3 regions of the Nocardia sp. NPDC058666 genome follow, and region 3 is predicted to be linked to each of the others. Evidence: riboswitches for the same ligand, from Rfam matches in the RefSeq annotation. Region 3 holds a riboswitch; each other region holds the start of a gene.
What was found. Region 3 has a riboswitch for S-adenosylmethionine ahead of ACFWVD_RS06715 (aminotransferase class V-fold PLP-dependent enzyme). Riboswitches for the same ligand answer to the same signal wherever they lie in the genome.

Region 1 (10,407 bases), on a different contig from region 3:
TTGCGGCGGTGGCTCTGGTGCTCGCCCAGGTCGGCTACCCCTTGAGCGAGGGTGTGGGCCGCGATCGGATCACCGTCGCCGTGGTGGTGCTCTCGGCCGTGACCGCACTTCTGCACGCGGCGACCACGCGCGGACTTCGTTGGGCTGCTGGGTTTTTCGTCATCGTCTCGGGTCTGGGCCTGGCGGCGGAGATCATCGGGACCGCCACCGGGTTCCCGTTCGGCACCTACTCCTACGCCGTCGACCGGCTCGGCCCGTCACTGGCCGATGTCCCGCTGGTCGTCCCGCTCGCGTGGACCGGTGGCCTGTATCCGATCTGGATCGTGGCGGGTTTGCTCACCTCCGGCTGGGAGCGAGGCGGTGGGCCCCGGTTCGGTGCGCCCGGAACAGCCAGGGCTTCGAATGCGCGGCGCGCCGGACTGTTCGTCCTCGGCGCGGTCGGTTGGGACCTGTTTCTGGATCCGCAGATGGTCGCCGACGGCCAGTGGACGTGGGCGGTGACCGATGCGGGGTTGCCGGGGTTGCCGCAGATTCCGTGCACCAACTATCTGGGCTGGGCTTTGGTGGCCACGCTCATGGCCGGCCTGCTCACGGTCCTGGATCGCCGAAATCCGCCGCGCGATCGGTCGGTCGCCGTCCCCGTCGCGGTGTTCGGGTGGACCTGGCTCGGTTCGACTCTCGCGCACGCGGTGTTTCTCGGCCTGCCGGCGTCGGCGGTGTGGGGTTTCGTCGGACTCGGTGTGCTCGGAATCCCCTTGTTCGCGCGCCTGTGGGCGGCCCGGCGCGCGCGAGGTGCCGCGATTCCCCGCGAAAACGCCTGATCGGCAGGGGTCGATGGGCACTGGTGGGCCCGTCGTGTGCACGCGGCGGCTCGAGCCTGGCACGATGTCAACCGTGCAGCCGAGTCCCGTCGCCGACATGCCCGCTTCCTCCCCTCGCCGTTTCGTGCCCGTGCGGCGCGTAGCGGCCGTCGCCGTGCTGTTGGCACTGCTGGTGCCCGCGCTCGCCGGATGCCTGCGGGTGCAGGTGTCGATGGGGGTGTCCTCCAACGACCGGGTGTCGGGCCGGATCGTGGCCGCGGTGGTGCCGACCGGGCCCGAGGACAAGGGTCCGCAGTTGGCCGCGCCGGACCAGTTGGCGTCGAAGGTCCGGGTGGAGAACTACAACCAGGACGGGTTCGTGGGCACGCAGGTGTTCTTCGACGATCTGTCGTTCGGCGAGGTCGGCCAGTTGGGCGGGCTGTCGGATCAGACGCAGGGCATGTTCACCCTCGAGTTCCAGCGCAGCGGCGATCTGGTGAGTCTGCTGGGTCGCGTGGATCTGGAATCGGTGCCGCCGCACGGTTCCGACGTGCAGTTCTCGGTGGCGTTCCCGGCGCGCGTGGCCAAGACCAACGGCACCCGCGAAACCACCGACAGCGAGAACACCGTGTCGTGGAAGCTGCCCGCGGGCGAGGTGTCGACCATGCGCGCGGAGGTGAAGTACGCCGACCCCAACACCCGCTCGTTCGCGGGGTGGGCGGGCATCGTCGGCGGCATCACCCTCGCGGTGGCCGCGCTGATCGCCGGGCTGGCGTTCCGCGATCGCAACCCCGCCCCGCCGCACGCGCCGCGCGGCGGTTTCTCGCCGTCGGAGATGTGGCGCGAGATCTCCAGTCGCCGTCTGGGTCGCTGACATGGGCGCGGCGGTCCGCTACCTGACCTGGGCGGGCACCGGTCTGGCCGCGCTGGGCGCGACGACCGCCGCCTACAACCTGGTCACTTTGCGCACGTTGCCGCGCGGGGGTTCCGGCGTGATCGAGCCGGTCACGGTGTGTGTTCCCGCCCGCGACGAAGCCGACCGCCTGCCCGCGCTGATCGCGGACCTGCGCGCGCAAACCGGCGTCCCCCGGTTGACGGTGTTGATCCTGGACGACGCGTCCACCGACGGTACCTACGACGCCGCACTGGCCGCGATCGCCGACGACCCCCGCTTCACCGTGCTGTGCTCGGCCGCCCACCCCGCCCCCGGCTGGACCGGCAAGGCCGCCGCCTGCGCCCGACTGGCTGCGCGCACCGACGCGGCCGCCCTGGTTTTCGTCGATGCTGACGTGCGCCTGGCACCCCACGCCATCGCCGCAGCGGTGACCGAATTACGCAGGCGCGGGGCAGGTTTGGTGTCGGCGTGGCCGGTACAGGAAGCGGGTTCGATCACCGAACACCTGGTCCAGCCGCTGCTCGCGTGGTCATGGGCCTCGACGTTGCCGGTCGGCCCCGCCAATCACAGCCTGCGCCCGTCCACCGCCGTCGCCTGCGGACAGTTCCTCGCCGTCGACGCACAGGCGTACCGCGCGGGCGGCGGTCACGCGGCCGTAGCGGCAAGTGCCACAGAGGATCTCGACCTGGCACGCGCCATGCGTCGAGCAGGTCACCGCACCGCCCTGGTAGCCGCGGGCCCGGCCGCGAGCACCCGAATGTACTCCGGCACAACCGAACTCACCGACGGCTACACCCGGTGGCTGTGGTCGGCCTACGGTGGCCGCCGCGACACCGGTGCCGCCATCGGAATCCTTGCCGCCCTTGCCTATTGGCTGCCACCCCTGGCCGCCCTGTTCGGCCGCGGTAAGACCCGCCGCATCGGCCTACTCGGCTACCTGGCCGCGATCACGAGCCGACTTGCCGCCCGCACCATCGAAACCCGCCGCACCCCCACCGGTCCCGACATCGCCTCGGCCCTGGCCCACCCGATAGGCGTGGCCCACTACCTGACCCTGTGGACCCGCTCCCACCACCGCCACCGCGCTGGCCGCCTCCGCTGGAAACAGCGCCCGCTGGTCACCCCCGACACCCCCATCGCCCGCCAGGCCTGATTGTCACGCGGCGAGGTCTCAGTCGACCTCGGTGATGCCGATGGTCGGGAAGAAGAAGCAGGATTTGCCCGCGTTGTCCACGGTGCCGAATACCGCGGCCAAGACCGTGCCTTTGCCGGTGTCGACGGGGACCGCTCGCACGCCACCGACCGGAATCGCGGCGAAAAGGAAGTCGCGGATGGCGGTTTCGGCCAGTGGGCGCAGTTCCACGGGGACTTCGGGCGGGACCAGCGCGCGGACGATGTCGGCGATCGACCCCATCGACTCCATACCGCCGCGCCCGGTGCTGATATTGAGCCAGGCCACCTGCATGCCTGCGGTTTTCGTCGCGGCGGTGTCGGCGGCCAAGCCGTAGGGCAGGAACGTGAACAGCGTCTGGCCGGACTTCACGGCGGACAGGTCCAGGCCGGGGATCGGGAGCGTGTTCGCAGGCCACGGGCCCGGCACCGCACCCGCGACGGCCGGGACCAGGCCCGCGCCGTCGCCCGAACAGTTCAGGGCGACCGTCGGGTAGAGGAACGGCTGGATACCCAGGGCTTTCAGCGTCTCGACGACCGTCTGGTACGCGCCGAGCAGGTCTGCGGGACCGGCGGCGGGCGTGGCGTCCCTGGTGACGGCGGGCGTCACCGGAACAGCGGGTTCGGCGGCAGCCGACGGCGCGGCCAGCAGCAGCGCGGCGGCGCAGGCCGTCAGCGAGGTCAGTGCGGTGGAACGACGCGGCATGATCACGGCGAACTCCTCATCGACTCAGAGAAGCCCGACGCTACCCCGCCCGGTGACCATTTCCGCCCAGGTGAAGTGACCGCCCGTTCGGCGCGTCGCAATCTCCCAGCGAACCCACCGGCCACGCCACGGTTCGTGTTCGCGGGTCGTGGACCACACCGAACCGGGGCAATTGTGCTCGGACTCGGTGCCGACACCAACCCCTGCACTCACGCTGATTTCTACCGTTGTGAACCATCGTGGCTGTGCCGCATGCTGATTCAGCTCGGGCCGCAAGGCCGGGGCACAACCATCCAGAGCGACCGAGAGACCTGGCTCGATGACGTCGCAGCAACCCGCCCGTTCGAGGGTGTGGGTGCTTCCGCCGGGTTCGATGGAGGAGATCTTGTGAACACTTCCTGTCCGGCCTGAGCGCCGCCAGATCGCGTACCCGTCGCTGGCCGGGTGGAGGTCGCCGTACCTCGTTCCACTGTGCTGCTGAGGACTCCCATGACCGCGTCCGCCGTCACCGCCCCGCCGGGCGACACCGCACCCCCTGAGCCGGATCCCATCGACAACGACCTGCCCCGGATCGCCGGTTCCTGGCATCCGTGGCGGTGGGTCGTCGCCGCGGTCGCACTGCTGCTGGTGGCCCAGTTCGCGCACGGTCTGATCACCAATCCGGGGTGGGACTGGGGCACGTTCGCCCAGTATTTCACCGCGAAATCGGTGCTGGCCGCGCTGCGGGTGACCATCGAGTTGACCCTGTGGGGCACCGTGCTCGGTTTCGCGATCGGCACGCTGCTGGCGATCGGGCGGGTGTCGAACAATCCTGTGCTGCGGGTGATCGCCTGGACCTACATCTGGGCGTTCCGGTCGATTCCGCTGATCGTGCAGTTGCTGTTCTGGTTCAACATCGCGTACCTGTATCCCCGTCTGTCGGTGGGTATTCCGTTCGGACCCGCGTTCTTCGATTTCGAAGTCAACGGCGTGATCAGCGGTTTCACCGCGGCGGTGATCGGGTTGGCTCTGCATCAGGCGGCGTACTCGGCCGAACTGATCCGGGCGGGCCTGCTCGCCGTCGACAGCGGTCAGCTCGAAGCTGCTGCGGCACTGGGCATTCCGCGCTGGCGACAGTTCCGCACGATCGTGCTCCCGCAGGCGATGCGTTCGATCCTGCCCAATGCCGCCAATGAGGTGATCAGCCTGTTCAAGGGCACCTCGATCGTGTCGGTGATGGCGATCGCCGAGCTGTTCTACCAGGTCCAGGTGATCTTCGGCCGCAACGGTCGGGTGGTGCCGCTGCTGATGGTGGCCACCGCCTGGTACATCGTGCTCACCACCGCGCTGACGATCGTCCAGTTCTACATCGAACGCCACTACGCCAAGGGCGCGCAGCGTGAGCTGCCGCCGACACCGTGGCAGAAGGTCCGCACCAAGGTGACCGAGATCGCCGCCGCACCCCGAGGAGCTACCCGATGACCACTGCGGTGCGGGCGCGAGGAATTCGTAAGTCCTACAACGGAACCGAGGTGTTGCGTGGTATCGACCTGGCGGTGCGGACCGGCGAAGTGGTCGCGCTGATCGGCCCGTCCGGGTCGGGCAAGTCCACGCTGCTGCGGGTGCTCAATCATCTAGAAGCGCAGGACGCGGGCACGGTGCACGTCGACGGTGAGTTGATCGGCTACCGGCAGCGCGGCGATATCCTGCGGCCGCTGCCCGATCGTGCGGTGCGTGCTCAGCGCAGCCAGATCGGTTTCGTGTTCCAGCAATTCAACCTGTTTCCGCATCTCACCGCCCTGGAAAACATTGTGCTGGCACCGGTTTCGTCGCAGGGACGCCCGCGCGACGAGGTGGTGGCCGAGGCGAAGCACCTGCTACACCGGGTGGGGCTTGCCGATTTCGCCGATGCCTACCCGCGTCGACTGTCGGGCGGGCAGCAGCAACGCGTGGCCATCGCGCGTGCGCTGGCGTTGAAACCGCGCCTGATCCTGTTCGACGAGCCCACCTCCGCGCTGGACCCGGAACTGGTCGGCGAAGTCCTCGCGGTAATCCGCGATCTCGCTGTCACCGGCACCGCGCTGGTGATCGTGACTCACGAAATCGGTTTCGCTCGTGAGGTCGCCGACACGGTGGTGTTCCTCGACGAGGGCCGCATCGTCGAACGCGGTGCCGCCGCGACCGTTCTCGATCATCCCGAACATCCACGCACGCAGGCATTCCTGTCGCGCGTGCGCTGACTGTCCCTTCCCACGAACAGGTTTCGACACTGATGAAACTTTCCACGCTGATCGGCATCATTTCGGCGGCGACACTGCTGACCGCAGGGTGCGCCGATCCCGAGACGGCCGAAACCGTCCAGGCCGGCACGGTCACCTTCGACCTGTCACCCACCCAGCAGGGCCGGGTGCACGTGGCGAAGGTCGACGCGATCGCCGCGACTGTGCCGCAGGCGATTCGCGATCGCGGCACGCTGATCGTGACCGGTGCCGCCGGTGCCGCGCCGCCGCTGCGGTTCTATGCCACCGACGACAAGACCGTGGTCGGTTCCGAGATCGACTTCGCCAACCTGGTGGCCGACAAGCTGGGCCTGAAACTGGTGACGCAGGTGGCGGATTGGACGCAGAACTTCGTGCGCGTGGACTCCGGTGAGGTCGATGCGTTCATCTCCAATGTGACCGTCACCGAGGAGCGCAAGGAGAAGTACGACTTCGCGACCTACCGCAAGGACAACGTCACCCTCGAGGTGCCCGCGGACAGTGCGCTGACGTTCACCGACCGAAAGAGCCTGGTGGGCAAGCGAATCGGTGTCGGCGCGGGCACGAACCAGGAACAGCTGCTGGTGAAGTGGAACGAACAGAATGTCGCCGAGGGACTGGCGCCGATCGACATCGCCTACTACCAGCAGGTCACCGACTACTACCTCGCGCTGGCCTCGAAGCGACTCGACGGCTTCATCGGACCCGGCCCCACGGGCCTCTACCACTCCGCGACCACCGGCGAGACCAAGGTCATCGCCACCTTCTCCGGTGCCGGTGAGGGTTTGCAGGGCGAGATCGCGGTGCTGACCAAGAAGAACAGCGGCCTCAATGCCGCCATCCACCGGGCACTGGTCGACGCCATCGCCGACGGCAGCTACCAGAAGGTCCTCGATCGCTGGGGTCTGGATTCGGAGAAGGTCGCCGAGTCGCGGATCAACCCGCCGGGGTTGCCGAAAAAGCCTGTCGCATGAGGTCATTCGAGACGCTAGGAGCGCGCGCATGAAATTCCTGCTGATGACGCTGATCACCCGGGTGCCCGATCCGGCTACCGGCGTGGTTCCCACGACACGTGATCGCCTGCACGAGGTGGTCGAACAAGCCAGGTGCGCTGAGGAATTCGGGTATGACGGGTTCGCTGTCGGTGAGCGGCACGAGGATCCGTTCCTGTCGGCCGCTCCCCCGGTGGTGCTGAGCCATATCGCGGCGGTGACCTCGCGGATCAGCCTGTTCACCGCGGTCACCACGTTGAGTCTGCTCGATCCGGTGCGCGCGTTCGAGGACTATTCGACGGTGGACAATCTGTCCGACGGCAGGCTCGAGCTGATCATCGGCAAGGGCAACGGTGCCGCCCAGGCGCAGCTGTATCACGTCACCGCCCAGGATCAGTGGCAGCGCAATCGTGAAGGCTACGAACTTTTTCGGGCGCTGTGGGACAGCGAGGAGGTGACGTGGTCGGGCCGGTTCCGACCCTCGCTGACCGCGGCCAAGGCGTTGCCGCGACCGTTGCAGCCGCGAGTGCGGATCTGGCACGGCAGCGCGACCAGCCGGGAGTCGGTGGAACTGGCTGCACGACACGGTGATCCGGTGTTCTCGGCCAACGTCACCAATCCGATCGAGCCGTACGCCGAACTGATCCGCCACTATCGCGAACGGTGGGCGCACTACGGGCACGACCCGGCCGACGCGCTGGTCGGTGCGGGCACCGCCGGTTTCCATGTCGCGCGGACCTCGCAGGAGGCCGTGGCGGTGTATCGCCCGCTGTTCGAGGCGCGCACCGCCTTGCAGCGCAAGGTCGGCAACCCCGTCGTGTTCGACACCGTCGAGGACTTCCTCGACCGCTCGTCGGCGCTGGTCGGCAGCCCGGAGCAGGTGATCGACAAGGTGGGTCGCTATCACGAGCAGTTCGGGCACGAGGTGATCCACCTGTCCGCCGAACGCGAAGGGCGTTCCGACGCCGACTATCTGGGCAGTCTCGAGCTGTTCCAGGCCGAGGTGGCGCCGGAGCTGCGCCGCCGCATTCCCAGCCGTCCCCTGGCTACTCGCCGCGAATTGTCTGGAGCTACCTCGTGATTCGACATCGTCTCGCCGGTCTGGTGGGTGTGGTGGCCGCTGCCACCACGGTGGTCGCGTGCGGCGGCGACACCGGCGGCACCGGGCAAGCCGGTCCCCCGCAGCCCGGCGGCACCCTGCGCTACGGGCTGTCCCAAGCGCCCTCGTGCTCCGATCCGGCGCAGTCGGGTTCGAATCAGACCATCTATGTCGCCCGCCAGGTGGTCGACTCACTGACCGATCAGGATCCCGAGACCGGGGCGATCACGCCGTGGCTGGCCAAGAGTTGGCAGATCAGCCCGGATTCGAAAGTCTTCACGTTCACGCTGGCCGACGGGGTGACGTTCAGCGACGGCACCCCGCTGACCGCCGATTCGGTGCGCGATACCTTCGACGCGATCATCAAACTGGGTGGGGCGAAGGCACCGCTGGGCATCAGCTATCTGGCCAACTACGTCGGCACGACAGCGGTCGACAAACTCACCGCGCGTGTGGAATTCAGCCAACCCAACGCCCCGTTCCTGCAGGCCTCGTCGACACCGCAGCTGGGGATCCTGGCGCAGTCGACCAACGCGAAACCGGCGGAGGCCCGGTGCGCTGGTGACAACATCGGCAGCGGGCCGTTCACCTACGCCGACTACAAGCAGGACGCATCGGTGACGCTGGCCAAGCGCGCCGGATATGACTGGGGCTCCGCGGTTTTCGGACACAAGGGCGAGGCGTACCTGGACCGGATCGAGTTCACGGTCATTCCCGAATCGGGGGTTCGCACCGGCAGTGTGGCCTCGGGTCAGCTCGACGCGATCAGTGACGCACTGCCCCAGGACGCACCGCAGATCGAGGCGGTGGGCGGGCGGGTGTTGTCCACGTCCAATCCCGGCACGCCATTCGGGTTGCACCCCAACGTGACTCGCGGTCCGTTGCGCGACCCCGCGGTGCGCCAGGCGTTGCTGCCCGCGTTGGATCGCCGTCAGCTCGTGGACACGGTGCTGGGTCCGCAGTTCAAGCCGGCTACCTCCACGCTGGCCGCGGCCACGCCCGCCTACGCGGATCTGTCGTCGAAGCTCGCCTACGACCCGACCAAGGCGAAGTCGATCCTCGAGCAGGCAGGCTGGTTGCCGGGGCCCGATGGCATCCGCGTCAAGAACGGTGAGCGACTGAGCTTTTCGGTGACGTTCAGCCAGGTGTTCGCGGGCAATCAGGCGATTCTGGAACTGGTGCAGCAGCAGTTGCGGCAGGTAGGAGTCGAACTGAAGCTCGACCTGGTCTCGTTCCCGGAGTCCACCGCACGGCAGAACAGCAAGGATTACGACGCCATCTACGGCAATTCCACCCGTGCCGACGGTGACATCCTGCGCACCGCGTTCTCGCTGACCGGCCGCAATCTCAATGTGCGCGGGCCGATTCCGGCGCTCGATGACACGCTGAACAACCAACTGTCCGCCAACGATCCCGCCACCCGCGCGGATCTGATCAAAACCGCGCAGCAACAGATACTCGACAACGGGCTCTACATCCCCACGATCGAGCTGTCGCAGGCGATCGGTGCCGCCGCGCACACGCAGGATCTGAAGTTCGAGGCCTCGGCCCGACTGCAGTTCTTCGACACCTGGCTGAGCGGACACTGAGATGGTCCAGACGCGGGTAGCAGCGCATTTCCCTGTGCTCCGATACGTGAGTTCCCGAGTGCTGCAAGCACTGTGGGTGCTGTGGGCGGCGTTCACGATCTCGTTCGTGGTCCTGTATCTGCTGCCCGCGGACCCGGTCTCGATGGCCGCGGACAGTTCGGGCACCGGCACACCGGTCGACAAGGCGGCGATCGCGGAACTGCAGGCCCGCTACGGGTTGGACAAGCCGCTGTGGGAGCAATATGTGAGCGCGCTCGGCAATGCCGTCACCGGGGATCTGGGCCGCTCGATCAATACCGGTCAACCGGTCACCGAAGCCCTCGGTGACGCCCTTCCCTCCACGCTCGGATTGGCTTCTCTCGCACTGCTGTTCGCGTTCGTGGGCGGGGTCGGCTTGGCCTTCGCCGCGACCCACACGCGACGGCCGTGGCTACGGAACACCCTGAGTGCGCTACCGCCACTGGGTGTTTCGGTGCCGACGTTCTGGACGGGTCTTCTGCTGTTGCAGTTGTTCTCCTTTCGCCTGCACTGGTTTCCGGCCTTCGGTGGCACGGGGCTGCGCGGGACGGTGCTGCCCGCGCTGACGTTGGCCCTGCCGATCGGTGCCGTGCTCGCGCAGGTGCTCGCCGCCGGACTGGAACAGACCTGGCGGCAACCGTTCACCGAGGTCGCGCTGGCCAAGGGTGCGTCGCGGTGGTGGGTGCAGCGCCGACATATCGCCCGTTTGGCGAGCGTGCCCGCCTTCACCATCGCCGGCGTACTGGTGGGCACGATGCTGGCCGGGTCGGTGGTGGTGGAGTCGGTGTTCGCCCGCGCCGGTGTGGGGCGACTGACTCAGACGTCGGTGCTCAACCAGGACATTCCGGTGGTCCAGGGGGTGGTGTTGCTGTCGGCGTTGATCTTCGTCGCGGTGAATCTG
Region 2 (10,407 bases), on a different contig from region 3:
TGGCCAGCGACCCCGAAGACGCTGTCGCCCAGATCAAGCCATACATCGACGCGGGCCTGAACCACCTGGTCTTCCACGCCCCCGGCCAAGATCAGCTCCGCTTCCTCGACCTGTTCAAGCGGGATCTGGCTCCGCGTCTGCGCGCACTGGGCTGAGGGTCCGAAAGGCCGCCCCGGCGGTAATGTCCGGGCCGAACGCGAGTCGTCGCGTTCGGCCGGGGCCACATTATTGCGGAACGGCATACCATGGGACCCACGATGCCAACTCAGCTTCGTGTGACGGCGAACCGTCCCATGGCCGTGTGTGGAATTCCTCGGCGAGAATTCCAGCATAGTTTTTCGAGCTGTTCTCGGGCGTCAGGTTCGACACATACAGGTCGGCGACCGGAAAATCGTAGGGCACCTTCTTCACCACGTGCGCGATCGCAGTCGCCGCAGGTCGCAGGTCGTCCAACCGGCCTTTCGAGTCGGCGACCGCCAGGTAGATATTCACACCGAGTACGCCTTCGGTGTCGTTCTTGTTGATGCTCACGTTGTACAGGCAATAGCCCGGCGGCAACGTGTCTGCCTTGTCGATCGCGGCCCTGGTTTCCCGTTCGAATTCTTTGGTTTCCAGTTTCGCCGTCGTCTCGCACTTTTGCGAGTGGTTGTCCGCCGACATGCACCCGGTGGCAACCATCGACATCGCGGCAACTGCGATTGCCAACCACAATGCGCTCCCGCGCCGAGTCGACGGTCGCGAATTGTCAGCCATCAGTGTTCACCATCCATCTCACCTCATAGATATCGGTTGTGCAGGTAGTCACGGGAGGATGAGCAGGGTCGAGCGGTAGTGGCGCATTGCGGTCAGCACCTGTTCCGCGGGTGCGCCGAGCATGGACGAGGTGCGCTGGACGAATATCCGGGCGTGGGCCACCTCGTCCCGCGCGAAGCGGCCGGACCGGCGATGGTCCAGTCCGGCCGCGGTCACGACCATTTCCGGTCGTCGCAGGTTGTGCGACTCCCCCAGCAGTCATGGTCGCAGTGTAAATCCTTGGCCGCGATCATCTTTGGTCATCGCGAGGATGCGCGCAGTCAGCTCAGGGCGTGGTCGAGGTCGCCTAGGAGGTCGTCGAGGTCTTCCAGGCCTACCGAGATGCGGACTACCCCGTCGGACAAGCCGATTGAGGCTCGGCCTTCTGGGCCCATGGCTCGGTGGGTGGTGGTGGCGGGGTGGGTGATCATGGTTTTGGCGTCGCCGAGGTTGTTGGAGATGTCGATGATGCGGAGGCGGTTCAGGACCTCGAAGGCTCGCTTTTTGCCGTCGTCGCCGTTGAGGGCGAAGGTGACTACGGTGCCGCCGCCGGTCATCTGGTCCAGGGCCAACGCGTGTTGGGGGTGGGATTCCAGGAAGGGGTATTTCACCCAGTCGACCGATTTGTTGGTCTCGAGGAACTTGGCCACTTGCAGGGCCGACTCGGTGGAGTGGCGCACGCGCAGCGGCATGGTTTCCAAACCCTTGAGCAAGGTCCACGCGTTGAAGGGGCTCAGGGCGGGGCCGGTGTGGCGCATCAGGGTTTTCACCGGGCCGTCGATGTAGTCCTTGGCGCCGAGGATCGCGCCGCCGAGGACTCGGCCCTGGCCGTCGATGTGTTTGGTGCCGGAGTAGACGACCACGTCGGCGCCGAGTTCGAAGCCGCGTTGCAGCAGGGGGGTGGCGAAGACGTTGTCCAGCACCACCTTTGCGCCTGCGGCGTGGGCGAGTTCGGTGACCTTGCGGACGTCGACCAGGGTCTGCATCGGGTTGGCGGGGGTTTCGAAGAACACGGCCTGGGTCGGCACGGAAAGTGCCTGCTCCCACTGGTCGAGGTCGTCGCCGTCGACGAAGACGGTTTCGATGCCCCAGCGCGGCAGGATCTCGTTGCAGACCACGAAGCACGAGCCGAACAGGCTGCGGGCGGCGACGAGTCGGTCGCCTGCCTTCAGAAGTGCGCCGAGAGCTGTGAAGACCGCGGACATACCGGATGCGGTCGCGAAGGCCGCTTCGGCGCCGTCGAGCAAGCGGATGCGCTCCTCGAACATGGCCACGGTCGGGTTGCCGAAGCGGGAGTAGACGAAGTGCTCGACGTCGCCGGTGAAGGCGGCCTCGGCGGCTTCAGCGTTCTCGTAGACGAAACCCGAGGTCAGGTACAGCGCCTCGGACGTCTCGTCGAAGCCGGAACGGCGCAGGCCGCCACGCACACCGAGCGTGGCGGGGCCGACGCCCTCGGGCAGGGGCTTGTCGAACGAACCACCGGTGATCATGCGTTGACCTCACGCCACGGCAGGCCGACAGCGCGCCAACCGGTGCTGCCGCGCTGACCGAACGCGTCGGGACCACCTTCGAAACCGTCGAGCACGTTGTAGGACGGTGCCACGCCCGCCGCCGTCGCCAGGTTCGCCGCGTGCGCGGAACGCTGACCGGAGCGACACAGGAACACCACCGGTGCATCGTCGGGACGTCCGGCCAGTGCCTTGTCCAGCTGCACGCCGAAGTCCGGATTGCGGGTGCCGGTGCCGTCGACCCATTCGATGAAATGGGCGGGGCGATCGATGGAGCTGGTGTCGGGGATGCCGATGTGTGCCCACTCGCCTTCGGTGCGCACGTCGACCAGCACGGCGCCGGGGTGCTCGGTGAGCAACTCCCACGCCTGCTCAGGGGTGATATCGCCGGCGTAAGTCATGTCGATCCTCCTGCGTGAATCCGCTCTTGCCGTGCCGGAACTCCGGAAAACACGGCCAGGTCGTCACCCGGAGCACCCCACCGCGGAGGAGGGTTGCCGACCAGCGAGCCGGGGCTTGACGCTGGCACTCATGACCTTGCGATCTGAGATTGCCTCGGACCCGGTCATCGTGTCAAACGATTCAGAACGAGCACACCAGCCACGCGCCGTCGCCGCGGGTCAGTTTCCAGGCGGTGGACTTCGGGTTTCCGTCTACCACCACGGTGGCGTCGATTTTGGCGCGATCACCGTTGACGGTGGCGTTGGTGAACCCCTTGCCGTCGATGGTGACGGTAGATTTCGGGCCGCCTAGCTGTTCGGACAGGCCAGAAGCCTCCTCGTTGAAGCCCTCGCAGGCCACCCCGGTCGGCGGACGCAGGTCACTGCGGGAACGCGCGTCGATATAGTTGGTGACAGCGGCGGCGAGACGGTCGGCCTCTGTGACATTTTTCTCAGCCGGTGACAGCAGTCCGCCCAGCACGATGCCGATGAGCACGATGATCGCCACCACCGCGGCCGCCACGAACGGGACGATGGAACGCTTGTCGGTCTGATCCACCACGATGGGCTGGTCTTCCGAGCCAGTTTGCTCCTCGTTCATGCTGTAATCCTGACAGACCCGCGCGGGCAGCCACACCGCGCTCCGGGTCGCCGCAACGCCGCAGCTAGAATCGCGTTCGATGCGGCCAGCTGTCACTTAGCCGGACTGCTGACTTAGCCTGAGCTAAGTTGACGCCGTCAAATCAGTTCTCGACCAAAGGGTGCGCGTAGACATGACCGAACAGAGTGCAGCTACTCGCCCACTTCGCATCGCGATCGTGGGCGCGGGACCGGCCGGTATCTACGCCGCCGACGCCCTGATGAAGTCCGATGCCGACGTGAGCATCGACCTCTACGAGCGCATGCCCGCTCCCTTCGGCCTGATCCGCTACGGCGTCGCACCGGACCACCCGCGCATCAAGGGCATCATCACCGCGCTGCACAAGGTCTTGGACAAAGACCAGGTGCGGCTGCTGGGCAATATCGACTACGGCACCGATATCACCCTCGATGACCTGCGCCAGTTCTACGACGCGGTGATCTTCTCCACCGGCGCCAACGCCGACCGCGCCCTGGACATCCCCGGCATCGAACTGGATGGTTCGTTCGGTGCCGCGGACTTCGTGTCCTGGTACGACGGCCACCCCGACGTGCCGCGCACCTGGCCCCTGGACGCGGAGAAGGTCGCGGTGCTGGGCGTGGGCAACGTCGCGCTGGATGTCGCGCGTGTGCTGGCCAAGACCGGCGACGAACTGCTGGCCACCGAAATCCCGCCCAACGTCTACGAAGGCCTCAAGGGCAACAAAGCCCTCGAGGTCCACGTGTTCGGTCGTCGCGGGCCCGCACAGGCCAAGTTCACCCCGCTGGAACTGCGCGAACTGGACCACTCGCCCACCATCGAGGTCATCGTCAACCCCGAAGACATCGACTACGACGAGGGCTCCGAAGCCGCGCGGCGTAACTCCAAGCAGGTCGACATGGTCGCGAACACCCTCGAACAGTGGGCCATTCGCGATCACGGCGATCGTCCGCACAAGCTGTTCCTGCACTTCTTCGAATCCCCCGCCGAGGTCCTGGGCGACAACGGCAAGGTCGTCGGCCTGAAGACCGAGCGCACGCAACTCGACGGCACCGGCAACGTCAAGGGCACCGGCAACTTCACCGACTGGGACATCCAGGCCGTGTACCGCGCGGTTGGCTACCTCTCGCAGAACGTCACCCAGCTGCCGTTCGACGATCAGGCGGGCACGGTGCCCAACGAGGCCGGTCGCGTGATCGCCGACGACACCGCCGAAGGCGACGCCCGCTTCATGCCCGCCACCTACGTGACCGGCTGGATCAAGCGCGGCCCCGTCGGCCTGATCGGCCACACCAAGGGCGACGCCAACGAGACCATCGCCTGCCTGCTCGACGACGCCAAGGCCTTCGCCCCTGCGCCCAAGCCCGAGCTGGACGCGGTCACCGAGTTCCTCGAGGGCAAGGGCATCCCGTTCACCACCTGGGCCGGCTGGTACCGCCTCGACGCCCACGAGCGGGCGCTGGGCGAGCCCGAAGGCCGTGAGCGCGTGAAGGTCGTCGAGCGCGAGGACATGCTGCGCGCGTCCGAGCCGAACAAGGCCTGAGCTGCCACCACTGTCGAGATAGGGCATTCTGTACCCGTGTTCGATGCCCACGTCCACATCATCGATCCGCGGTTTCCGCTGATCGAGAACGAAGGCTATCTACCCGAGCCCTACGTGATCGATGACTATCGACAGCGCATGGGGCACTTCGATGTTCGCGGCGGTGCTGTCGTCAGTGCGTCTTTTCAGGGAGCTGATCAGACGTATCTGAAGGCAGCGCTGTCCGCGCTCGGACCGGAGTGGGTCGGGGTGACCCGCCTTGACCTCGACGCCACCGATGACGACATTCTCGAACTCGATCGCGCGGGCGTGCGGGCGCTGCGGTTCAACCTCAAGCGGGCCGCCGCCGACATCACCGAGATGACGTTGCAGGCGTTGCGCGCGCACGAACTGGCCGGTTGGCATGTGGAGCTGTATATCGACGGGCAGATGCTGGCCTCGTTGCAGCCGGTGATCTCGAAACTGCCCGCCTTGTCGATCGACCATCTCGGCATGTCCGAGGAGGGGTTGCCGTATCTGCTGGACCTGGTGGATCGCGGTGCGCGGGTGAAGGCGACCGGGTTCGGGCGGGTCGAGATGGATGTGGCCGAGACGCTGCGGCGCATTCACACCGTCAATCCGGGGGCATTGATGTTCGGTAGCGATCTGCCGGGCACGCGCGCGGGCAGGCCGTTCGATGACAGCGATATCGACCTGATCTGCCAAGTGGTGGGCGCGGATATGCACGCGGTGCTCGAGGACAATGCCCGCGAGTTCTACCGGCTGCCCCCGGTGCACCGCGACGCGACACCTGCTGTGCGCGTGGAGAATCCGACCATTCCGATTCCGCGCAATCTGCTGCCCGGCGCGGACGATCAGACGCGGCCGCTGCCGGTTATCGAGTAATCAGCTGAGAATTGCGCCGGTGAGCCAGACTCCCGACGCGATCAGTGCGCCGAACAGCTCCACCAGCATGGACAGGCCTACGCCTTTCAGCGCGTGAACTGTTGCGGGCCAAGCCAATTGGTTGGTGTTCAAGCGGTACAGCTCAGCCAGATACACGCCGAGCACGAACCCGATGAACAGGCCCACGATCGGGATCACGAAGAAGCCGACGACGCCCAACACCGCGCCCACCAGCAACGCCCGGTTCGACACGCCCGCTTCGCGCATTCGTTTGCCTGGCCAGGTGTATTTCACGATGCCGGAGATCACCACCGCGACCGTCGCCACCGCCAACACCGTCCAGGCCGTCGCGCCGCCGGTCATGAACGCCCACACCGCGATCGCGCCGAAGATCAGGATCACCCCGGGCAGAATCGGCACGATCACGCCGACGATGCCGACCAGAATCACCAGGCCGACAACGACCTCACCCCACACGCTCACTACCGGGTCCTCCCGTTGCCACGCCGAGTCGCGCTCACCGAATTCTCGCCCATGCTCTACCCGAGCCGCCACCCCGGCGCTATTGTCGAAGTGTCAATACCGTTCGACGATGAACAGAGGTCACCCGTGAGCACGGAGTCCACCGCGAAGCAGGGCCCCCTCGCGGGGATCAAGGTCATCGAGTTGGCGGGCATCGGCCCAGGTCCGCACGCCGCGCTGCTGCTGGCCGACCTCGGTGCCGACGTGGTGCGCGTGCAGCGACACCGGCAGCTGCCCGGCTTCATCGAGCGTCCGCAGTGGCGTGGGCGCACGATCGTCGAAGCGAATCTGAAGGATCCCGCCGACGTCGCCAAGATCCTCGACCTGGTCGAGAAGGCCGACGTGCTGCTGGAAGGCTTCCGGCCCGGCGTCACCGAACGGATGGGTCTCGGACCCGACGAGACCCTGGCCCGCAACCCGCGCCTGGTCTACGGCCGGATGACCGGGTGGGGCCAGTACGGTCCGATGGCCGATCGCGCCGGGCACGACATCAACTACATCTCGCTGACCGGCGTGCTCAACGCGATCGGGCGCAAAGGTGAGCGGCCGGTGCCGCCGCTGAACATGGTGGGCGACTTCGGTGGCGGCTCGATGTTCCTGGTGATGGGCATTCTCGCGGCGCTGGTGGAGCGGCAGACTTCCGGCAAGGGTCAGGTGATCGACGCGGCGATGGTCGATGGGGCGCTTGCCCTTTCGCACTTCGTGTGGGGAATGCGCGGGGTGGGGCTGTGGTCCGACGAGCGCGGCGAGAACCTCCTCGATACCGGCATGGCGTTCTACGACACCTACGAAACCTCCGACGGCAAGTACATGGCGGTCGGGGCGATCGAGCCGCAGTTCTACGAGCAACTGCTGGCCGGGCTCGAGATTTCCGAAGAAGGTCTGCCGCAGCAGCTGGACCCCAGCGGACAGGACCAGTTGCGCAAGCTGTTCACCGACAAATTCCTGACCAAGACCCGCGACGAGTGGACCGCGATCTTCGACGGCACCGACGCCTGCACCACCCCCGTGCTGACGTTCACCGAAGCCACCGAGAACCCGCACATCGTGGCCCGTACCGGCCTGATCGAGATCGAAGGCGTGGTCCAGCACGCGCCCGCGCCGCGCTTCTCGCGCACACCCGGCGGCACGCCGACTCCCCCGCCGTCGGTCGCGACACCAATCGAAACGGTCTGGGCTGACTGATTTGTCGGGCTGTCGTCGGTAGGCTTTCGTTCTATCGACGACAGGTCTGGGATCCGAACTCGCAGGCGTCCACCGAAGGTGCTCGCCGCACTGATCGCGGTCACCAGCTTGGTCGCGGGGGTGCTGTCGTTCATCATGGCCGAAGGGTTGTTCAACGCCCCGCCGGAATGGGCGACCGAAACCCATTGTCGCAGTGACGCTCCCGTGCCCGTGATGGTGACCGTGCTCAACGGGTTGGCGACCGGACTGCTGGCCGCGGCCGCCATCGCGCTGCTGTGTCTGCTGGTGTTGATGTTCCGTCATCGCAGCGATCGCAGCACGATGGCGGCGCCGTTGACCGCGGTGGCGTTCGTGTTGTCGGTGCTGTTCATGTTCGGGGCGGGGTACGAAACCGTGCGCCCCGAACCGGCTTCACGCGGGCATAACCCGTGCGCGTTCAGTAGCAGGTGAGCGGCTGTAAGGGGTCGGTCGCGCGCGGGGTCAGCGCGTCGTAGGCGGCGGCGATCGACTTCACGGCCAGGCGCAGGTCGGCTTCGGGGTGGGTGTACGGGAGGCGGACGTACCGTTCGAACGCGCCCTGCACGCCGAAACGTGGTCCGGCGGCCAGCAATACGCCGTGGTTGGGGGCGGTGGCGGCCAGTGCGGTGGACACGGGGCTGGGTAGTTGCGCCCACACCGACATGCCGCCCGCGCCGGCCGCGATGTGCCAGCCGGGCAGTTCCTCGGCCACCGCGTCGAGCAGGGCGGTGCGTTGGGAGCGCAGTTGTTCGCGGCGGCGTTGCAGGATGGGGTCGGCGTGTTCGAGCAGGTGGACCGTGGCCAGCTGGTCCATCACGGGGGTGCCGAGGTCGACTGTCGAGCGGATGCCCAGCAGCTTGGTGATCAGCGGCTGGCTCGTGCGGATCCAGCCCACGCGCAGACCGCCCCAGAACGACTTCGACGCCGAACCGATGGTGACGATCTCCGAACCCTTCGCGAACGCGGCGACCGGCGGGGGCATCGGCGCGTCGGACAGGTTCAGTTCGCTCATCGACTCGTCGACGACCACGGTCATTCTGGTGTCGCGGGCGATGGCGGCCAGTTCCTCGCGACCCTCGGCGTTCAGGAGCAGGCCGGTGGGGTTGTTGAAGTCGGGGACGAGGTAAGCCAGGGTGGCGGCGGTTTGCCTCGCGGTGCTGCGCAGGCCTTCGAGATCCCAACCGGCGTCAGGGAATTCGGGGCGCAGTGGGATCGGGATGGGGCGGGCGCCGACGTCGCGGATGGCTTCGATGGCGTTCGGGTAGGAGGGGTGTTCGATCAGCACGCGGGCGCCGGGCGAAGCGAGGACGTTGAGCAGCAGCCGAAGTCCGTGTTGCGCACCGAGAGTCACCAGGATCTGCTCGGGTTCGGTCGGCAGGCCGCGGGCGGTGTAGCGGCGGGCCAGGGCTTCGCGCAGCGCGAGGATGCCGACCGGGTCCATGCCGTGGGTGCCCAGGTACGACGGAATGCCCTGTAGCGCAATCGAATAGGCGTCGTTGAGTTCGAGGGCGGCCGGCATCGCGGCATAGGTCATGTCGATGGTCGGCAGTTCCGGCTGCGACATCAGGGCCATGATGCCGCGGGTCGGCTTGGCGCCGTCGTGCGCGATGGTCGGCGGCAGGGCCACGGTGCTGCGGGAACCCTGGCGGCTGATCAGGTAACCGTGTACGCGCAGCAGCGAATACGTGGACGTGATGGTGGTGCGGCTGACGCCGAGCGTGCCCGCCAGATCGCGCTCACTGGGCAGAGCCACGCCAAGGGGGGCACGACCGTCGTGGATCAGCAGGCGGATGGCCTCGGCCAATGCCAGGTACGCGGGGCGGTGGGGGCGGCGTTCGGAATCGCCGTCGGTTTCGGGGTCACGCCACCGGCCCAGGTCGCGAGCCAGGCCCGCCGCGCCGATCACTCTTGTCGCCATAAAGTCCAGTATTCCTTAAGTGGATATTTATAAGCAAGGCCAGTCGGGGGATTCTTGCGACATGACCACTTTCCTCGCCCTCGCCGTTGCTACCGCCGTCGGTTTGGCGGTCTACCACTTCGCCCCCAAGGAGGGCGAGTTGCCGTTCTGGCCTTTCCAATCTTCCCCGCACGACCGGGCTTTCGGCACGTACGACGAACAGCGACTCTATCGAGATCTGGATGCCCGACGGACGTACGAGCACACCGACGAGCCAGTCCAGTTTCCTACAACTGGCCTTCACGAGGTCCAGTCCGACACGCATCCGGGATCGCTCGCCGCGTGAGCGTGTCTTTGTCGGTGGGTCGGCGCACACTGTTCGCATGAGTGATTCGACGCAGACCGAGACGGTGGTCTCGGCACTGTTCGACACCGCCATCGGGCTGTGCGCGATCGCCTGGCACGGTGACGCTGTCGTCCGGTTCCAGTTACCCGAGGCGAGCGAGGAGCAGACTCTCGCGCGGATCACCCGACCGTTCGACGGAGCCCCGGTGCCCGAAAGCGCGCCGGGGCCGGTGATCGTTTCCGCGATCGCGGGGATTCGCGCACATCTGGAGGGGGCGGTCGATCCGCTGCGGTGGATCTCGGTGGACCTGCGTGGGGTGCCGGAGTTCCATCGCGCGGTCTACGCGGTGACCCGCGAGATCGATCCGGGCCACACCCTCAGTTACGGCGACATCGCCAGTCGCCTCGGCGCACCCGGTTCGGCGCAGGCCGTAGGACAAGCGTTGGGGCGCAACCCTATTCCGCTGATCATTCCCTGCCACCGGGTGCTCGCGGCCGATCACGCGCTGCACGGATTCTCGGCACCGGGCGGGATCGGCACCAAGGCACGGCTGTTGGAGATCGAGCGGACGCCGGGGTTCGGCGAGCCGATGCTGTTCTGATCAGGGCACCGATTAGTTCTCGGTGCGGGCCTCGTCTCTGTGAACGAGCCG
Region 3 (10,407 bases):
CCCAGCGCCAGCCGGTGATGCCAAGAATCGTGTCCTGCCCGGCCAGCAGGCCGCCGAGCACGGGACCGAGCACACTCGAAATACCGAACACCGCAAGGAAATAGCCCTGGTAGCGGGCCCGTTCGCGGGGTCCGATGATGTCGCCCATGATGGCCAACGCCAGCGACATGAGACCGCCCGCGCCGAGACCCTGGAACGCACGGAACGCGGCCAGCTGATACATCGAAGTCGCGAGCGTACACAGCAGTGAACCGATGATGAACAACCCAATTGCGGCCAGGAAGAACGGCTTTCGACCGAACATGTCCGAAAGTTTGCCGTAGAGAGGAGTACTGATCGTGGCGGTGATCAGGTAGGCCGTGGTGGCCCATGCCTGCAGTGAATAGCCGTCGAGATCGTCGGCGATGGTGCGGATCGACGTCGACACGATCGTCTGGTCCAGCGAGGCCAACAGCATGCCGAGCATCAGCCCGGACAGGATGGTCAGGATCTGGCGATGGGTGAAGCCGGCGGGGGAATCCACCGCGGGGGTGGCAGTGGTGGTCACGAGTCGTTCTCCGAAGCGGTGATGGCCGATGGCCGGGCGAGCAGGGTGGCGCGGGCGTGGTCGTAGTCGTCCACGAAGCGGGTGAGCAGCCCGGCGAAACTCGCGCGGTCGGCCGCGGACCAGCTGTCGGTGATGATCGCGATGCTGTCCTGCCTGCGGGCGCGGATGCGGGCGGCGACCTCGCGCCCCTCGGCGGTGGCCTGCAGCACCGTCGCGCGGCCGTCGTCGGGATCGGCGGTGCGTTCGACCAGCCCGCGGTCGACCAGTTGCGCGACCTGCCTGCTCACCGTCGACGCGTCCGAGTGCACGGCGTCGGCCAGCGCCCCCGAGCGCATCGCGCCGTCACACACCAGCCGGAACAGCACCACGAAACCGGCCGGGTCGATGCCGGAGGAGTCCTTCATCTGCGCCAGCGACCGGTCCCGCAGGCGGTGCAGCCGGACGAGCTGCGAGGCGATCGTGTCGATCGCCTGCTCGATCTCGCTCATGTGCCACCTTTACTTGCATCATACAATTAGTTGTTCGATACAAGTATGTGCGTAGACCGGTCGCCGGGGCAACCGTTTGAACTGCCTTTACTCGCCCTTGAACTCGGGTGCGCGCTTCTGGAACACCGCCGTGATCGCCTCGGTGAGGTCTTTCGACGGCAGGAACGCGGCGTTCCACGTCGACACATAACGCAGGCCCTCGGCCACCGCCGGACCGGTCCGCTGCTCGAGCACATCCTTGATGCCCTGCACCACCAGCGGCGGGTTGCCCGCGATCTCGCGCGCCATCGCGTGCGCGGCGGCCAACACGGCCTCCTGATCGTCGAACACCTCGTTCACCAGACCCATTCGCTGCGCCCGCGCCGCGTCGATGTCCTTGGCGGTGAACGCCAGCTCCCGCAGATTGCCCTCGCCGATGATCCCCGGCAGCCGCTGCAGCGAACCGATGTCGGCGACGATCGCCACCTTCGCCTCACGCAAGCTGAACTTCGCGTCCGCGCTGGCCAGCCGAATATCCGCGGCCGCGATCAAGTCGAGCCCACCACCGATGCACCACCCGGAGATCGCCGCGATCACCGGTTTGGTGCACTCGGCCAGCGCCGTCACCGAAGCCTGCATCCGCCGGATCTCCTCGAGAAACTTCGCACGAGGCGCGGCCTTCGCGTCATCGGCCAACACCGGCGCCAGCGTCCCCGCGGTCGCCGCCAGATCGAGACCGTACGAGAAATGCTTGCCCGACCCCGTGATCACCACCGCCCGCACCTGCGCGTCGGCGTCGAGCTCGGCGAAGATCTCCGGCAACTCCCGCCAGAAATCCGGGCCCATCGCATTGCCCTTACCCGGCCCCGTCAACGTCACCTGCGCGACGTTGTCGGCGATCTCGACGGCGAAAGCCTTCCATTCACTCATGGGGTGATTATCGCCTCCCGGCCCGTCCACCTCGGTCTCGCACCCCCGAGGCTGCACCAGAACTCCAGTAACACAGCACATTTCCGGCAATCGACCTACTCTGGATGACATGCGCAGGTCGTCATTGCCGCCGGTCGCATGCCGGGTCGCGGAAACTCTCATCGCCCGCGGGCACCACGGCGTCATCGTCTGCCCCGAGACGCCGTCCCCCACCGCGGCCGCGGCCGCCCGCGCCATGGGCGCGCACCCCACCGCGATTCTCACCGCCCAGGTCTTCCTGCTCGACGACGACCCGGTCCTGATCCTGGTAGCCGACCACCACCACGTCGACCTCACCCGCACGGGCAAACGCCTCGAAGGCACCCTGACCCCCGCCCCCACGCCGTTGGTCGAACGCATCACCGGCCAACCCATCGACGGCACCGCGCCACTCGGCCATCCCACCAACCTTCCCACCTGGGTCGATACGGCGCTGGCCGCCCACTCCGAAGTCTGGGCGGCGGGTGGTCACCCGAACACGGTGTTCCGCACCAACTTCCGCGAACTGGTCCGTATCACGGCGGGTTTGCCGCTCGACCTGGACTGAAGTCGCGCGGCATTGAGCGCAGGCAGATCGAAAACCCGACGCCCCGATTGTCCCGGGCCTGTGCCCTGCGTTTTTACCGCGACCGCGACCACCCAGTCAGACCAATCGGACAACGCGGGCGCAGGAACGCGGGTTGGGCGGGCGTAAGTTGAAGCGGTGGGCGATGTACAACCTTCCGAGACCGGCCTGGTAGTTCCCGACGATCTGAGCGGGATCACCGCCGAGCAATACCGGGCCTCCATGCGCCATTATCCGGCCGGCGTCACCGTGGTGACCCTCGACGCCGACACCGGCCCCGTCGGCTTCACCGCCACCTCCTTCGCCTCCCTGTCGCTGGAACCACCCCTGGTCTCGTTCAACATCGCCCACACCTCGTCGAGCATCGACGCCCTGCGCGCCGCCGACTCCGTGGTCATCCATTTCCTGGGCGAACACCAACACGACCTGGCCCACCGCTTCTCCCGCACCGCCGCCGACCGCTTCACCGACCGCTCCCTGTGGACCACCCTCCCCACCGGCGAACCAGTCCTGCACGGCACCCCCATCTGGCTGCGCACCACCCTCCACAAACTCATAGACCTGGGCGACCACACCCTCGCCGTAGGCCTGGTAACCCGAGTCCACGACCAAACCGAAGAATCCCCCTCAGCCGCCCCGTTGCTGTACTACAACGGCAAATACCACCGCCCCACCCCCCTCGACACCTGAGAGTCCATGAGCGAGTTCCGCGTAACCGGCGTCTTCCCTGTCAGCTACAAACCGAACCCGTTCGTGACGGGCTATGCGATCGGCGACTTCCGTCAGGGCGACCACGTGGAACTCCGGCGGGGCGACGAGGTGATCGCCGACGGAACCCTCCAGTGGATCGAATTCCACCGATCATCCAGAGGCGAATACTCATTCACCTTTTCGGACACGATCTCCCAGCTCGTCCAGCCGGGCGATGTCGTGCACTCGACCTCGACCGCCGACTAGGCCGGAAGAACGACGAGACTATTTTTCGCAGGCGATGCCGTCCCCGTCTCGGTCCAAGCTGGATCTGTACCCCGGGTCGCCCCGGTGCAGCGGCGCGGCGCCGGCTGCTTTGGCCGCCTTGCAATTCGGGTAGTAGGCGCTGGCCGGCGCGGGTACTTCGGGTGCGGGGACGGGCGCAACACGTGGGGCAGGCACGTCAACGGTCGTGGTGGGCACAGGGACGATGACGGGCGGCGGAGGTGGCGCGAGCGTCGTGGACGGCACCACGGGGCCTGGCTCCTCCGAGTACCCGGCGCGGGCGATGGGCCGATCTCCCATGCGGGGATGCCGCCGAAACTGGCGTAATCGACCAATTCGCCTCGTCGAAATCAGTTTTCTGACTTTTGAGCGTCGAAGTGGTCGATTACGCCGGGTTGGCGGTTACCCGATCAAGCAGGGGGCCGCGCCTTCGGGGGAAGACGCGGTGAGGGGGCGGGTTTCGGGGGTGGGGTTCCAGTGGCCGTCGGTGGGGGCGTAGGTCCAGGTGGGGCCGGTGGCGACCAGGGTGGTGACGGCGTCGATCAGGCGGTCTACGTCGGCGGCGGTGGTGCCGAGGCCGATGCTGGCGCGCAGGGCGGCGTCCAGGCCCAGGCTTGCCAGGAGGGGGTGGGCGCAGAAGCGGCCGTCGCGGACGCCGATGGCGTGTTCGGCGGAGAGGTAGGCGGCTACCTGGCCGGGGGCGTAGTCGGCGACGGTGAAGGCGACGATGCCCACACAGTCGGGGCTGTCGGACCAGATGGTGACCAGGTCGACGCCGGGGATCGTGGACAGGCCGTCGCGGAGGCGGTCGGCCAGGAAGCGTTCGTGCGCAACGAGTTCGGTGGGGTCGATGGCGGCGAGTGCGTCGCAGGCGGCGGCGATGGCGGCCGCGCCCAACACATTCGGGGATCCGCCTTCGTGCCGCTGGGGTGCGCAGGCCCATTCCACTTCGGACACACCGACATTGCGCACCGCGCCACCGCCGGCCAGGTACGGCTCGCCCTGGTCCAGCCAGTCACGTCGACCCACGAGCACGCCCGAGCCGAACGGCGCGTACAGCTTGTGCCCGGAGAAGGCGAGATAGTCGATGCCGGTCTCGCGCAACGAGATCCGACGATGCGGCGCCAGCTGCGCGGCGTCGACGAGGATGCGCGCACCACACAGATGCGCGATCCGCGCGAGACGTTCCAGCGGCAGCACCTCACCGGTGACATTGGACGCGCCGGTCACCGCGAGCAGCGCGGCGGGCTTGCTGCACAGTTCGGCGACCACCCGCTGCACCGTCTCCTCGACGGTGGCACCGGCGCGCACGACCCGGCGACCGTGCTCGGTCCACGGCAGGAAGTTCGCGTGATGTTCGATATCGAGCACCACGGTCTCCCCCGGCACGCACCCGGCCAGCAGGTTCAGCGAATCGGTGGTGTTGCGCGTGAAGACGACGACCTGGTCGTCGTCGGCGTCGAGGAACCGGGCGACCGAGCCGCGCGAGGCCTCGTAGCACTCGGTGGAGATCCGCGACGCGTACCCGGCACCGCGGTGCACGCTGGCGTAGAACGGCAGCAGCTGCGAGATCCGGTCGGTGACCTGCTTCAACGCGGGCGCGCTGGCGGCGTAGTCGAAGTTGGCGTAGGTGCTCGTGCCGCCCTGCACGAGCGGAACGCGCAGGTCAGCGCCGGACACGGCGGCGATGGCACAGGTGGGGTCGATTACAGCAGTCATGACGAAATCCCGTCGGTTCAGGGACCCGCTCGAAGAGTTGGCCCGCGCTTGCCGCGTCCGATGCGGACGTCAGCCAGGTCGTCACCCGGAGCACCCCACCGCGGAGGAGGGTTGCCGACCAGCAAGCCGGGGCTGAACACTGGTACTCGTGACCTGCAACGAGAGTGACAGACGATCGCGGGACCTGTCAACCGTCAAGGCGTGAGTCACAGGAAGTGGGCGGTCGACACGTCGGGATCATCAGAATTTTCGAGATCGCGCGATTGCCCCGAGTTGCCTGGTCACGCCCACTTCTCAACCATCTGAAAACCCCATGATGGACACCCGAGATGATTGAGCGGCTCCACTATTTGCTAGAGTCCTCTCTCATGTCCACGAACACGAACTCCGTCCGCGGCCTGCCGCGCTACCCGGTGTACGCGCTCGGACGGCTCACCAAGGCGCTGCACGCCGAGATCGACGTGCCGTTGCGCGATCACTGGGTGCTCACCTTCATCGAGGAGAACGCCGACCTGACGCAGAAGAAAGTCGGCGACGCGCTCGGCATCGACCGCAGCGAAGTCGTGCGGCTGATCGATGCGTTGGAACGCGCCGACCTGGTCGAACGCACCCGCGACGGCAAGGATCGCCGCAAGTACCGACTGCGGATCACCGAGGCGGGGCGCAAGCAGTGCAAGCGCACCGACAAACTGATCGTCGAAGCCACCGCCCGAGTGCTGGACGGCCTCGACGAACAAGAACAGCGCACGCTGCACCGACTGGTGGTCACGGCGCTGGGCGAGTTGCCGGAATCGCCGTCGTGATCAGCGCCGACGGCACGCCGCACGCTGCCGTCGAGCAAGTCCCTCCGCGAGTACCGTTGGCATCTGGTGACCATCCCGTTTGCCCTCCGGTAACCCGCTCATGAAACAACAGACACCACCGATGGGGGTCAACCGATGAGAGGTGGACTGAGCACGATGCTCGAGCCACAGGTTCCGGCGGTTCTTCGCGACCCGCTGTTGCGCGCCGATCTCGCCGCGCCGCCGCGCACCCTGGTCGACATTCTGACCAGCACCGCGCTGGCACACCCGGACGCACCGGCGATCGACGACGGCGCGGTCGTGCTCACGTACATGGAGCTGATCGCCACGATCGAGGCCCGCATGGCCGAGCTGACCGAGGCGGGCGTGCGACCGGGCGACCGGGTCGGCGTGCGGATGCCGTCGGGTAGCGCGGCGCTGTACGTGACGATTCTGGCGGTGCTCTACTGCGGCGCGGCCTACGTGCCCGTCGACGCCGACGACCCGGAGGAACGCGCCAAGCTGGTCTTCGGCGAGGCGAAGGTGAGCGCGATCGCGACCGCCGACGGCATCGAGTCACAGACCACGGCCATGGGCGACCACGACTGGAACACCCTGCCGTCCCCCGACGACGACGCGTGGATCATCTTCACCTCCGGCTCCACCGGAACCCCGAAAGGTGTTGCGGTAACCCATCGCAACGCCGCCGCCTTCGTCGATGCCGAGGCGCGCCTGTTCCTGCAGCAGGCCCCGATCGGCCCCGGCGACCGCGTACTGGCCGGACTGTCGGTGGCCTTCGACGCCTCCTGCGAGGAAATGTGGCTGGCCTGGCGCAACGGCGCCTGCCTGGTCCCCGCCCCGCGCGACCTGGTGCGCACCGGCGCCGATCTGGGCCCGTGGCTGATGCGCCGCGAGATCAGCATCGTGTCGACGGTGCCGACGCTGGCCGCGACCTGGCCCGCGCAAGCACTGGAATCGGTGCGGCTGTTGATCTTTGGTGGGGAAGCGGTGCCGCCCGAGCTGGCCGAGCGCCTGGCGGGCCCCGAGCGTGAAGTGTGGAATACCTACGGGCCGACCGAGGCAACCGTCGTCGCGTGCGCCGCGCTGCTCACCGGCGAGATGCCCGTGCGAATCGGCCTTCCCCTCGACGGCTGGGACCTGACTGTTGTTGACCCGCAAGGCAACCCGGTAGCCGAAGGCGAAACCGGCGAACTCGTGATCGGCGGCGTCGGCCTGGCCCGCTACCTCGACCCCGCCAAGGACGCCGAAAAGTACGCACCCCTGCCCTCGCTGGGTTGGGAACGCGCTTATCGCAGTGGCGATTTGGTGCGCAACGACCGCGACGGCCTGATCTTCCTCGGCCGCGCCGACGATCAGATCAAGATCGGCGGCCGCCGCATCGAACTCGGCGAACTCGACAACGCACTGCAGCACCTACCCGGTGTCAGCGGCGCGGCTGCCGCTATCCGAACCACCAAGGCGGGCAACAAGATCCTGATCGGCTACCTCACCGGCGCCGGACCCGATTTCGACGTGAAGAAGGCCAGAGAGATTCTGGCCGAACAACTTCCGGCCCCGCTGGTCCCCCGCCTGGCGATCGTCGCCGACCTGCCGACCCGCACCTCCGGCAAAGTCGACCGCGACGCCCTGCCGTGGCCACTGCCTTCGACCGACGAGCCCGAGACGGGCCTGTCCGGCACCGCGGCCTGGGTGGCGGGCCTGTGGGACGCGATCCTCGGCGCCCAACCCACCGACCTGGACGCGGAATTCTTCGATCTGGGCGGCGGCTCCCTGTCGGCAGCCCAGCTCGTCGGCGCGCTGCGGGAGAAGTACCCGCACGTCACCGTCGCCGATCTCTACGACCATCCGCGCCTGGGTTCGCTGGTCGAACTCCTCGACGGCAGCGCCCCAGTGGCCGCGGTCGACGTGCGCGTGGTGAAACCGACCCCGTTGCGGGCGCAGGTCACCCAGGTCCTTGCCACGATCCCGCTGACCACCCTCACCGGCCTGCAGTGGGTCACCTGGCTCACCATCGTGTCGGGCATCGCGGCCTGGTCGGGTTCGCTGCCGTGGCTGCCGCGCCTGTCGTGGTGGTGGATCGTGTTGGCGTTCGTGCTGTTCATCTCGCCGATCGGCCGGATGACGATCTGCGTGATCGGCGCCCGCATCCTGCTCGCCGGCCTTCGCCCCGGCTCCTACCCGCGCGGCTCCTCAGTGCACCTGAGGCTCTGGGCCGCCGTACGCCTCTCGGAAGCCAGTGGCGCCGAAAGTCTTTCTGGCGCACCGCTGATGGTCCCGTTCGCCCGGGCACTGGGCGCCAAGATCGGCAAGGGCGTCGACCTGCACAGCCTGCCCCCGGTCACCGGCATGCTCGAACTCGGCGACGGCGCCAGCGTCGAACCCGAAGTGGACCTGTCGGGCTACTGGGTCGACGGCGACATCGTGCACATCGGCGGCATCACCATCGGTGACGGTGCGGTGATCGGCGCCCGCTCGATCCTGTTGCCCGGCACCAAGATCGGCAAACGCGCCGAGATCGCGCCCGGCTCGGCGGTGTCGGGCAAGGTCAAGGGTGAACAGGAATGGGCGGGCTCGCCTGCCACCAAGACCGGTAAGGCGCCGCGCCGCTGGCCCGACCACACCCCCGAACGCGCCCGGCACTGGCTGCTCGTGTTCGGCCTGTCGTCGATGGTGTTGGGCGCGATGCCCGTGTTCGGTCTCGCCGTGGGCGGCACGTTCATCGCCTGGTGGGTCCGCAAGGAGACCACCATCGGCGCCGCCGCCCTGCGCGGTTTCGCCATCCTGCCGGTGGCCACCCTGCTCAGTCTCGCCGTGTACGCGGTGGCCACGGTGATCGCGGTACGCCTGCTCAGCATCGGTTTGCGCGAGGGCTATCACCCCGTGCGCAGCCGCACCGGCTGGCAGGTCTGGGCCACCGAACGCCTCCTGGATTCCGCGCGCACCTTCCTGTTCCCGCTGTACGCCAGCCTGCTCACCCCGGTCTGGCTGCGACTGCTGGGCGCGAAGATCGGCAAGAACGTCGAGGCGTCGACCGTACTGATGCTGCCCAAGTTCACCGTGATCTCCGACGGCGCGTTCCTGGCCGACGACACCATGATCGGCAGTTACGAACTCGGCGGCGGCTGGTTGCGCATCGGCGAATCGAAGGTCGGCAAACGCGCCTTCCTCGGCAACTCGGGCATGACCGCGCCGGGGCGTCGCGTGCCGAAAAACGGTCTGGTTGCGGTTCTTTCGGCTGCCCCGAACAAGGCCAAGGCGGGCTCGTCGTGGCTGGGCAGTCCGCCCGTGCGGTTGCGTCGCGCAGCCGAATCCAGCGACACCTCACGCACTTTCGACCCGCCACTGCGGTTGAAGCTGGCGCGGGCGTTCGTGGAGACCTGCCGGTTGATCCCCGTGATGGTGACGTTCGCCATCGGTCTCGGCGTGCTGCTGGTGCTCGCGCGGATCGCCCAGCACACCGATTACCTTGTCGCAGCACTGGTTTCCGGGCTGGTTCTGATGGCCGCGGGCGCACTCGCCGGAATCATCGCCGTGGCCGCGAAGTGGTTGATAGTCGGGCGAATTCGCGCCGTGGAGTACCCGCTGTGGAGCTCGTTCGTGTGGCGCAACGAGGTCTCCGACGCGTTCGTGGAAACCGTGGCCGCGCCGTGGTTCGCGCGGGCCGCCACGGGCACTCCTGTGATGAATTTGTGGCTGCGCGGACTCGGAGCCAAGATCGGTCGCGGGGTATGGTGCGAGTCCTATTGGCTACCGGAGGCGGACCTGGTGACACTCGGTGACGGCGCGACCGTGGAACGCGGCTGCGTGGTGCAAACGCACCTGTTCCACGACCGCATCATGTCCATGGACACCGTGACCCTGGAAGCCGGCGCCACCCTCGGCCCGCACTGCGTGGCCCTGCCCGCCGCCCATATCGGCGCGGGCGCCACCATCGGACCCGCGTCGCTGGTGATGCGCGGTGACGTCGTCCCCCCGTCGACGCGCTGGTGGGGCAACCCCATCTCGCACTGGACCGATCCCGCCGCGCCGCGGGAGTCGAGGCAGCGCGGAGCCGCCTGATGCGGAGCACTTTCTACAGCGAACCCATCGATGACTACTTGCCGCACAACGGCAATCGCGGATACCGCGTGTCCCGGTACGAATTGGAGCTGAGCTACAAACCTGCCAGCAACCGGCTGGCGGGGCGCGCGGTGATCATCGCGGTCACCACCACGGTGCAGCCGCGGTTCACCCTCGACATGTCGCAGGCCTTGGCGGTGTCGAAGGTCCTGGTCAACGGGTCCAAGGCCGCCAAGTTCACGCACCAACAGGGCAAGCTCGCGGTCACCCCGCAGCAGAAGATCCCCGCCGGTGGCGTTCTCG

Region 1: another riboswitch for S-adenosylmethionine. It lies ahead of ACFWVD_RS18325 (amino acid ABC transporter permease); the one in region 3 lies ahead of ACFWVD_RS06715 (aminotransferase class V-fold PLP-dependent enzyme).
Region 2: another riboswitch for S-adenosylmethionine. It lies ahead of ACFWVD_RS17365 (rhodanese-like domain-containing protein); the one in region 3 lies ahead of ACFWVD_RS06715 (aminotransferase class V-fold PLP-dependent enzyme).

The regions. Positions count from the first base shown of each region.
Region 1 covers NZ_JBHXRY010000007.1:136,653-147,059, reverse strand. Annotated here, with positions in the region: gene ACFWVD_RS18345 (carotenoid biosynthesis protein) at 1-821, shown strand, start outside; gene ACFWVD_RS18340 (LppM family (lipo)protein) at 919-1,674, shown strand; gene ACFWVD_RS18335 (glycosyltransferase) at 1,676-2,848, shown strand; gene ACFWVD_RS18330 (hypothetical protein) at 2,867-3,571, opposite strand; SAM riboswitch class I at 3,858-3,951, shown strand; gene ACFWVD_RS18325 (amino acid ABC transporter permease) at 4,061-5,032, shown strand; gene ACFWVD_RS18320 (amino acid ABC transporter ATP-binding protein) at 5,029-5,790, shown strand; gene ACFWVD_RS18315 (ABC transporter substrate-binding protein) at 5,823-6,782, shown strand; gene ACFWVD_RS18310 (LLM class flavin-dependent oxidoreductase) at 6,811-7,881, shown strand; gene ACFWVD_RS18305 (ABC transporter substrate-binding protein) at 7,878-9,488, shown strand; gene ACFWVD_RS18300 (ABC transporter permease) at 9,523-10,407, shown strand, end outside.
Region 2 covers NZ_JBHXRY010000006.1:267,260-277,666, forward strand. Annotated here, with positions in the region: gene fgd (glucose-6-phosphate dehydrogenase (coenzyme-F420)) at 1-155, shown strand, start outside; gene ACFWVD_RS17350 (hypothetical protein) at 226-753, opposite strand; gene ACFWVD_RS17355 (hypothetical protein) at 802-975, opposite strand; gene ACFWVD_RS17360 (O-succinylhomoserine sulfhydrylase) at 1,074-2,282, opposite strand; gene ACFWVD_RS17365 (rhodanese-like domain-containing protein) at 2,279-2,701, opposite strand; SAM riboswitch class IV at 2,719-2,837, opposite strand; gene ACFWVD_RS17370 (hypothetical protein) at 2,883-3,341, opposite strand; gene ACFWVD_RS17375 (FAD-dependent oxidoreductase) at 3,514-4,902, shown strand; gene ACFWVD_RS17380 (amidohydrolase family protein) at 4,939-5,787, shown strand; gene ACFWVD_RS17385 (DUF456 domain-containing protein) at 5,788-6,270, opposite strand; gene ACFWVD_RS17390 (CaiB/BaiF CoA transferase family protein) at 6,397-7,494, shown strand; gene ACFWVD_RS17395 (hypothetical protein) at 7,573-7,944, shown strand; gene ACFWVD_RS17400 (PLP-dependent aminotransferase family protein) at 7,931-9,430, opposite strand; gene ACFWVD_RS17405 (hypothetical protein) at 9,492-9,755, shown strand; gene ACFWVD_RS17410 (methylated-DNA--[protein]-cysteine S-methyltransferase) at 9,793-10,356, shown strand.
Region 3 covers NZ_JBHXRY010000002.1:36,463-46,869, reverse strand. Annotated here, with positions in the region: gene ACFWVD_RS06750 (DHA2 family efflux MFS transporter permease subunit) at 1-547, opposite strand, end outside; gene ACFWVD_RS06745 (MarR family winged helix-turn-helix transcriptional regulator) at 544-1,035, opposite strand; gene ACFWVD_RS06740 (crotonase/enoyl-CoA hydratase family protein) at 1,123-1,944, opposite strand; gene ACFWVD_RS06735 (YbaK/EbsC family protein) at 2,054-2,530, shown strand; gene ACFWVD_RS06730 (flavin reductase family protein) at 2,771-3,238, shown strand; gene ACFWVD_RS06725 (hypothetical protein) at 3,245-3,505, shown strand; gene ACFWVD_RS06720 (excalibur calcium-binding domain-containing protein) at 3,524-3,823, opposite strand; gene ACFWVD_RS06715 (aminotransferase class V-fold PLP-dependent enzyme) at 3,926-5,242, opposite strand; SAM riboswitch class IV at 5,282-5,396, opposite strand; gene ACFWVD_RS06710 (MarR family winged helix-turn-helix transcriptional regulator) at 5,611-6,045, shown strand; gene ACFWVD_RS06705 (Pls/PosA family non-ribosomal peptide synthetase) at 6,202-10,104, shown strand; gene ACFWVD_RS06700 (M1 family metallopeptidase) at 10,104-10,407, shown strand, end outside.